One region of the Geobacillus sp. CX412 genome, then DNA from elsewhere that is predicted to be linked to it. Evidence: predicted binding sites of a transcription regulator. Region 1 holds the regulator's gene; the other holds the start of a gene.
What was found. The regulator Rex, encoded in region 1, represses fermentation and respiration genes when NADH is low (regulators of the CRP and FNR family bind a similar motif). The targets are predictions, from matches to a motif close to TTGTGAAATATTTCACAA.
Positions count from the first base shown of each region.

Region 2: a site for Rex is predicted at 2,268-2,285, ahead of NXM86_RS14280 (DUF2249 domain-containing protein). Genes of this name have one in related genera too.

Region 1 covers NZ_CP103461.1:3,220,883-3,224,926, forward strand. Annotated here, with positions in the region: gene NXM86_RS16715 (CPBP family intramembrane glutamic endopeptidase) at 207-941, shown strand; gene NXM86_RS16720 (YdiK family protein) at 988-1,128, shown strand; gene tatC (twin-arginine translocase subunit TatC) at 1,143-1,889, opposite strand; gene NXM86_RS16730 (twin-arginine translocase TatA/TatE family subunit) at 1,910-2,065, opposite strand; gene NXM86_RS16735 (redox-sensing transcriptional repressor Rex) at 2,062-2,718, opposite strand; gene moaC (cyclic pyranopterin monophosphate synthase MoaC) at 2,708-3,229, opposite strand; gene NXM86_RS16745 (ABC-F family ATP-binding cassette domain-containing protein) at 3,353-4,044, shown strand, end outside.
Region 2 covers NZ_CP103461.1:2,732,395-2,736,438, reverse strand. Annotated here, with positions in the region: gene NXM86_RS14285 (nitric-oxide reductase large subunit) at 1-1,999, shown strand, start outside; gene NXM86_RS14280 (DUF2249 domain-containing protein) at 2,351-2,584, shown strand; gene NXM86_RS14275 (molybdenum cofactor guanylyltransferase) at 2,689-3,276, shown strand; gene NXM86_RS14270 (TIGR04053 family radical SAM/SPASM domain-containing protein) at 3,349-4,044, shown strand, end outside.

The sequences.
Region 1 (4,044 bases):
ATAATATTAATGAACTTCTCTTTTTTTTGCAAGTGGGAAACACCAAAAAATAATATGTTTTTTCTCGTTTCCTGCCCTTTTTAATTATTTCACATTTCCACAAACCTAAACAACAATCCATTCTTTTTTTGTCATTTTTTATAGAAGATGTGCTACAATACGGGAAGTATCACTATATTATTTTATCGGCAAAGGGGTAAGTTTCATTGAAACGACGCTACTGGTATGTCATTATTACGTATGTCATCATGCAGCTATCAGGTATTGCAGGGGTCCCATTGTTGCATTTTCTCGGTGTTGGAAAACACGCAAAAAATGACTTTGTGGCAACAGAGATCGCCTCTGGCTATTGGGCGGTTATCAGCTTTTCCATCGCCTTTCTCATCATTCTCTTTTTCTTGCGTGAAGATATAAAACAGCGGCACACCCGTTATAGCGTTCCGTTATCTGCAGCATGGATGTGGGCCATTGGCGGCGTCTTTTTAGCCTTGTTTGCCCAAAGCATTGCCGCCAATATTGAATGGCGCTTGCTCGGCATCGAGCCCGGTTCAGAAAATACAAAACGAATTGTCGAGATTATTCGAGTCACCCCCTTATTGATGGTCGTTACTTCTATCATCGGACCGATTTTAGAAGAAATTATTTTTCGCAAAATTATTTTCGGAACACTATATCAAAAATATAATTTCTTCATTTCCGCACTAGTTAGTTCTCTTTTATTTGCGGTTGTCCATATGGAGTTCGAACACCTGCTGCTGTATGCGACAATGGGATTTACCTTCGCGTTTCTTTACGCGAAAACAAAGCGTATTTTCGTTCCGATTTTTGCCCACGTCACTATGAATACGTTCGTCGTATTAATACAAACGATATTTGCGGATGAGATAGAAAAAATGATGCGGCAAACAGAACAGATACAACTCATTATTGGAGGCTTTTAGTACGATGAAAAGGTCACCATTACAATTCGCTTTTTTCTATTTTCTTATGGGCATCTTATTCACTTACTTGTCGATTCAAAGTGCGGATGAAACCATTTGGAATTTTTTCACGATCGTTCTTGCGATAATAGCTACGCTTGATTTTGGAACTGCGATACGTCTGTTAGTACTTTACTTTAAAAAATGAACCTCCCGCCGCATTCACGGGAGGTTTTCTTGTTCCGTCTGCGCCAATAGCGCTTTGCGATAAGCTATTTTCGAAATCCAAATGCTAATTTCGTATAAAACCGAAAGAGGAATCATAACAATGATTTGTGACAGCACATCCGGCGGAGTAATGATTGCCGCCAAAATCAATAAAACTAAATATGCATATTTGCGCACTTTTACTAACAACATCGGTGTAATCAAGCCAAGCCTTGTTAAAAACATTACAACTACCGGAAGCTGAAATACAATTCCAAATGGCAAGATCAGGTGAAGCAAAAATTCAAAGTATTCATTAATCCCTATCACCTGATGAATGCCGAGACGGGACGCTAAATTTTGCATAAAACGAACGACGAAAGGAAATAAGATGAAATACGCAAAACTAATGCCAGCTAAAAAGAGAAAGATCGAAATCGGAATGTAGCTTAACGTGACTCTTCGTTCCTTTTCATACAGCCCAGGACTGACAAACGCCCAAATTTGATAAAGCAGAACTGGCGCGGTAAGAACAAACGCAAGAACAAACGCAAATTGAACATAAATTTTTATTGGATCTGTTAAACGAAAGGCGTTCATCGTTAATTCCTTCGCTTCGTCCGTTCGCTGCAAATATAAAATGACGGGCTCCACGAAAAAGAAACTAGCAATAAGGGCAATGACAAAAAACGCAAGAACAATAATAAGTCGCTTTCGTAATTCTCCCAGGTGTTCGTACACCGACATTTCTTTATCGTCCATACTTCAATCATCCTAACAAATCATAATTGGTCTGGCTTTTTTTCATCCTCGTCTGTTAATCCTTTAGTGGCATCCTTAAATTCCCGCAGCGATTGACCGAGCGATTTGCCCAGCTCCGGAAGTTTTTTCGTTCCAAACAATAATAAAATAACAAGCACAATTAACAAATATTTCACTTTTCATTCTCTCCTTTATCGGCCGGATAATTTTTTAAGAAATAGACTAATGATTGCAATTCAACCGCTAAATCAATATGATGGACACGAATATGTTTCGGTACGTTCAATCGAGCGGGTGTAAAGTTTAAAATTCCTTTAATCCCTTTTTGAACGAGACGGTCCGTAATCCATTGAGCGGCAGGAGCCGGTACGGTCAAAATCGCAACAGGAATTCCTTCGTGAAGGCGATTTTCCAATTCATCCAAATGATATACTGGCACACCGCCAACTTCTTTTCCTACTTTCTTTTGATCGACATCAAATGCCATCACAATTTTTGTATTATTATTTTTTGTAAAATTATAATTTAAAAACGCTGTCCCTAAGTTCCCGACTCCAAATAACGCCACTTCGGTAATTTCATCTTGATCAAGCGTCTTGCGAAAAAAAGATAATAAATAATTGACATTATATCCGTATCCTTTTTTGCCAAGCGCACCGAAATAGGAAAAATCACGGCGAATGGTCGCGGGATCAACTTTTACTGCCTCACTTAATTCCGCAGAAGAAACTCGTTGTTTTCCTGAAGCATGTAAATTTTTCAAAAAGCGGTAATATAGTGGCAAACGTTTTGCAGTTGCTTGCGGAATTTTTGGTTGTTCATTGTTCATTCGCAAATCCCCCAACACTACTGTTTTCTCGTTGATAATGGCCTGATTTCCCACCTGATTTTTCCACTAAATAGGTTGGGCCAATCACCATCCCTTTGTCTAGCGCCTTACACATATCATACACGGTCAGTGCACAAACAGAAGCAGCCGTCAGCGCTTCCATCTCCACACCTGTACTTCCTTTTGTTTTTACCGTTACGGTGATCAGTAATTGGTAAAGCGCTTTTTCTTCCTCGACATGCCATGCAAATTGGATGTCGACACCTTTTAACATAAGAGGGTGGCACATTGGAATTAAATCAGACGTTTTTTTTGCGGCCATAATGCCGGCTACTTGCGCAACAGCAAGCACATCCCCTTTTTCAATCATGCGATTTGTCATTTTCTCGTAAATTTCTTTATTTACGGTCACGCTCGTTTGTGCTACCGCTACTCGAATGGTATCCTCTTTTTCCGTAATATCGACCATTTTTGCACGGCCTTGTTCATTAAAATGCGTAAATGATGACACACATATCTCCCCCATTTATAAACTATACACTATTTTAGACATCTGTCTTTTATCGTTTTGTTTTATTGCGATAAGAAAACAAATTACGCTACACTATTATTGTTAAACGAGAGGTGAACAACAATGATTATTTTACAAGTCAATCAACTAACAAAATATTTCGGTGCTGACCTTATTTTATCGAATATAAAATTAGAAATACAATCCAAAGATAGAATTGCGCTCGTCGGAAGAAACGGAGCAGGAAAATCGACACTATTAAAAATTATTGCTGGTGAGATGTCTTACGATAGTGGAGAAATCATCAAACCAAAAGAAGTATCGATCGGATATCTTGCTCAAGATAGCGGTCTACACTCCTCTTTATCCATTTGGGAAGAAATGATGACAGTATTTGCTCCTCTAAAAACAATAGAAAAACAACTTCGCCAGATGGAGCTGCAAATGGGAGACCCTGATCTAATCGCCGATTCTTCCCGCTATGAAAAATTATTAAAAGATTATGATGCATTGCAAGAACGCTATAAAGAACAAGGCGGTTATCAATACGAAGCGGATATTCGTTCGATTTTACACGGCTTACAATTTGCGAAATATGACTATATGACGACTCCCGTTCAATCGTTAAGCGGCGGACAACGAACTCGTCTGGCGCTTGGAAAACTGCTTTTAATGAAGCCTGATTTGCTTATTTTGGACGAACCGACAAACCATTTAGACCTTGAAACATTAACATGGCTCGAACAATACTTGCAAACATATCCTGGCGCTATTCTTATCGTATCCCACGACCGCTACTTTCTCGATAAAGTTGT
Region 2 (4,044 bases), 490 kb from region 1:
ATTCTCTGAGCTATCCAAAGATGAAAAAACAATCGTTCGGGATAAAGTTATTAAAGAAATGCGGAAAAACCGCTACAATCCGGTTACCGATGTGCTTGTGTTAACAGATGCACAAGTATATGGGCTTCAAAAAGTTCGTGACTATTACCGCGATGTATTTACAAACGGTGATGGTTGGGGCTTGCAAAAAGGGTTGATTAAAGAATCGGATATGCCAAAAACAAATCGCGCTTGGGTTGCGGACAGCGATCAAATTCAGCAAATTGCCGATTTCTTCTTCTGGACAGCTTGGTTATCAAGCACTCCGCGTATCGGTGACAATATTACGTACACCAACAACTGGCCTTATTACGAAGATGCAGGAAATACAATGACGTTTTCCGCCATGTGGTGGAGCGGTGCAAGTGTGACCATCTTAATTTTATTTGTTGCGATTATTTTGTACTTCTTCTATCGTTATCAATTGAGCATGCAAGAAGCATATAAAGAAGGACAGTTTCCAGTTATCGATTTGCGCAAGCAGCCATTAACCCCTTCGCAAGCGAAATCAGCAAAATACTTTACAATCGTAGCCGTGCTGTTTTTCGTTCAATCGATGTTTGGCGCGTTGCTTGCCCATTATTATGTAGAACCAGACAGCTTTTTCGGCATCAAATGGATTCACGATTTACTGCCGTTTAACATTGCAAAAGGTTACCATTTACAACTAGCAATTTTTTGGATTGCAACATCATGGTTAGGTATGGGGATTTTTATCGCACCGCTTGTCGGTGGACATGAACCGAAAAAACAAGGGCTTCTTGTTGACATTTTGTTCTGGGCGCTTGTCGTTCTTGTCGGCGGCAGCATGATCGGCCAATGGCTTGGAGTAAACGGATATTTAGGAAACAACTGGTTCTGGCTCGGCCATCAAGGTTGGGAATATCTTGAGCTTGGACGCATTTGGCAAATTATCTTAGTAGTAGGTATGCTTATTTGGCTGTTTATCGTCTTCCGCGGCATTAAGAGCGGATTAAAGCGGGAAAGTGATAAAGGCGGACTAATTCACTTATTGTTCTATTCTGCAATTGCGGTGCCGTTCTTTTACATCTTTGCGTTCTTTATTAAGCCAGACACGAACTTTACAATGGCAGATTTCTGGCGCTGGTGGATTATCCATTTGTGGGTAGAAGGAATTTTCGAAGTGTTTGCGGTTGTTGTTATCGGCTTTTTGTTAGTGCAATTGAGACTTGTTACAAAAAAATCTACAGTAAGAGCATTATATTTCCAATTTACGATTTTGCTTGGCAGCGGGGTCATCGGTATCGGCCACCACTATTATTACAACGGTTCGGCGGAAATATGGATCGCGCTTGGCGCCGTCTTCTCAGCACTCGAAGTCATTCCGCTTACATTGCTGATTTTAGAAGCATATGAACAGTATAAAATGATGCGCGACGGCGGGGTTAACTTCCCTTATAAATCGACATTCTGGTTCTTAATTGCTACGGCAATTTGGAACTTAGTCGGCGCGGGTGTGCTTGGATTCCTTATCAACTTGCCGGCAGTCAGCTACTTTGAACACGGGCAATTTTTAACACCAGCCCACGGCCATGGATCGATGATGGGTGTTTACGGAATGTTCGGTATTGCCGTGCTGCTTTACTCATTGCGCAATATCGTGAAACCGGAAGCATGGAACGATAAATTATTAAAATTTGCATGCTGGATGCTCAATATCGGGCTTGCAGGGATGATTGCAGTGACGTTGTTGCCAGTCGGCATTCTGCAAATTAAAGAAGCTTTTGAAAAAGGCTATTGGGCATCTCGCTCTCCAGAGTTTTTACAACAAGATATTGTGCAAAACTTGAATCTGATCCGTGCTGTTCCAGATACGATTTTCTTAATTGGTGTCATCGTGATTATGGGGTTCAGCGTAAAAGCGCTATTCCATTTGCGTAAACCGACACACGGCGAGGGAGAAGCGCTTCCGGTCGCCGATCTGACAAAAGAAGAATAAACAAAAAAGAATCACAGCACAAATAGCTGTGATTCTTTTTATCTTTCTATGATAGCGCTTTCTATCTTGTTTATTGTTAGGTTTTCTGCATTTTTTCTTTTTTCTCGTGACATTGAAAACAGTATAATGTTTCTTTTTCGTCGCAAATGACGCCGTTTAAGAAACCATGAAAACAATGTATCGGTTTGCCGCACTGCGAACAAAAGCCAACAAGCTCTTCCAATCATCATTTCTCCTTTCACAGGCATTGAGAATTTTCATCCATCAATTGTGATATTCGTCACTACGACAAACGACAGAAATGATTATGATGTATACATAATTAATTATACTATAAAGGAGGCAATAAGTATGAATCAATTTGCCGCAAAAATTCATGCACCTGACTATGAGCCGAGAGAAAGACACCCTGCGATCTTTCGCTTATTCGATAGCTTAAAACCAGGTGAAGTGATGGAATTAACGAATGACCATGATCCGCGTCCGCTGCATTATCAGTTTATGATGGAACGTCCAGATCAATTTACTTGGGAGTACTTGGAAGAGGGACCAGAAATTTGGCGAGTCGCAATCGGCAAAAAATAAACATGAATGCTAAAAAAGATTCCCGAAAGAATGATGGGAATCTTTTTTTTTTGTTGCTTCCATGGTACAGTAAAACAAAGATTTTGGTGAAAGGGGAAAAATGAATGAACAAAATGGCAGGAGTGGTTCTTGCCGGCGGGCAGTCGCGGCGTTTTGGCAGCCCGAAAGCGTTTGCCAAATTTAACGGAAAATATTTTTTTGAAATTGCTGTGGAAACGTTACGCGCAGTAGTAGAGGATATTTATATTGTTAGCCATCCTTCGCTAATAGACTGTTTTCGACAAAAGACGGCGGAAAAAGTGATTATGGACGATGAACGGTATCGTGGCCAAGGGCCGCTTGCCGGAATTTATACGGTCATGAAAGAATGCGAGGCGGAATGGATATTTGTGCTTCCGTGCGATATGCCGTATATGCGTCCAGAAGCAGCGGCAAAACTTGCTAAATATGCGAACGAGAAGTTTGATGCGATTATCTGTGCGCATTTCGGCCGAATTCAGCCATTAGTTGGCATATATCATCGGCGAACATGCAAGCAGATCGAAAAACTTCTACAGGCACAAGATAATAGGATGAAATCGCTTTTTCGCCATTGCCATGTCCACTATGTGAACGAGCAAGATTTTTGGGAAGATGAGATCGTCTTTCGCAATGTAAACACGCCGAATGAGTTTGACGATATTGTGACATAAGTCACTTTGTGATATTTATCACATTAGTGTCCTCTCCAATGCAGTACAATGAGAACAAGGAGGGGGATAGTAGTGAGGGACTTTAACGAAAATCCGTTTATTGTGATTTGGGAACTAACAAGGGCATGTCAGTTAAAATGTGTTCATTGCCGAGCGGAAGCGCAATATCACCGCGATCCGCGCGAATTGACATTCGAAGAAGGGAAAAAGTTAATTGATGATATATATGAGATGGATCAGCCGCTTCTCGTGTTTACTGGCGGGGACCCGCTCATGCGCCCAGATGTATATGATCTTGCCAAATATGCGATTGACAAAGGACTTCATGTTTCAATGACGCCAAGTGCGACGCCGAACGTGACAAAGGAAGCGATTCGGAAAGCGAAGGAAGTTGGCCTTTCTCGTTGGGCGTTTAGTTTAGATGGGCCAAACGCGGAAATTCATGATCGTTTTCGTGGAACATCCGGTTCGTTTGATTTGACTATAAAAGCGATTGAATATTTACATGAACTTGATATTCCAGTGCAAATTAATACCGTCATCTCCCGATATAACGTCCATGTGCTTGATGAAATGGCAGAGTTGGTTGAAAAACTAAAATGTGTGCTTTGGAGCGTCTTTTTCCTTGTGCCGACAGGACGCGGAAAAGAGTCTGACATGATTTCGCCGGTGGAACATGAAAAAGTGTTTCGTTGGCTTTATGAAACGAGCAAGCGCGTCCCGTTTGACATAAAAACGACAGCAGGGCAGCATTACCGCCGTGTCGTG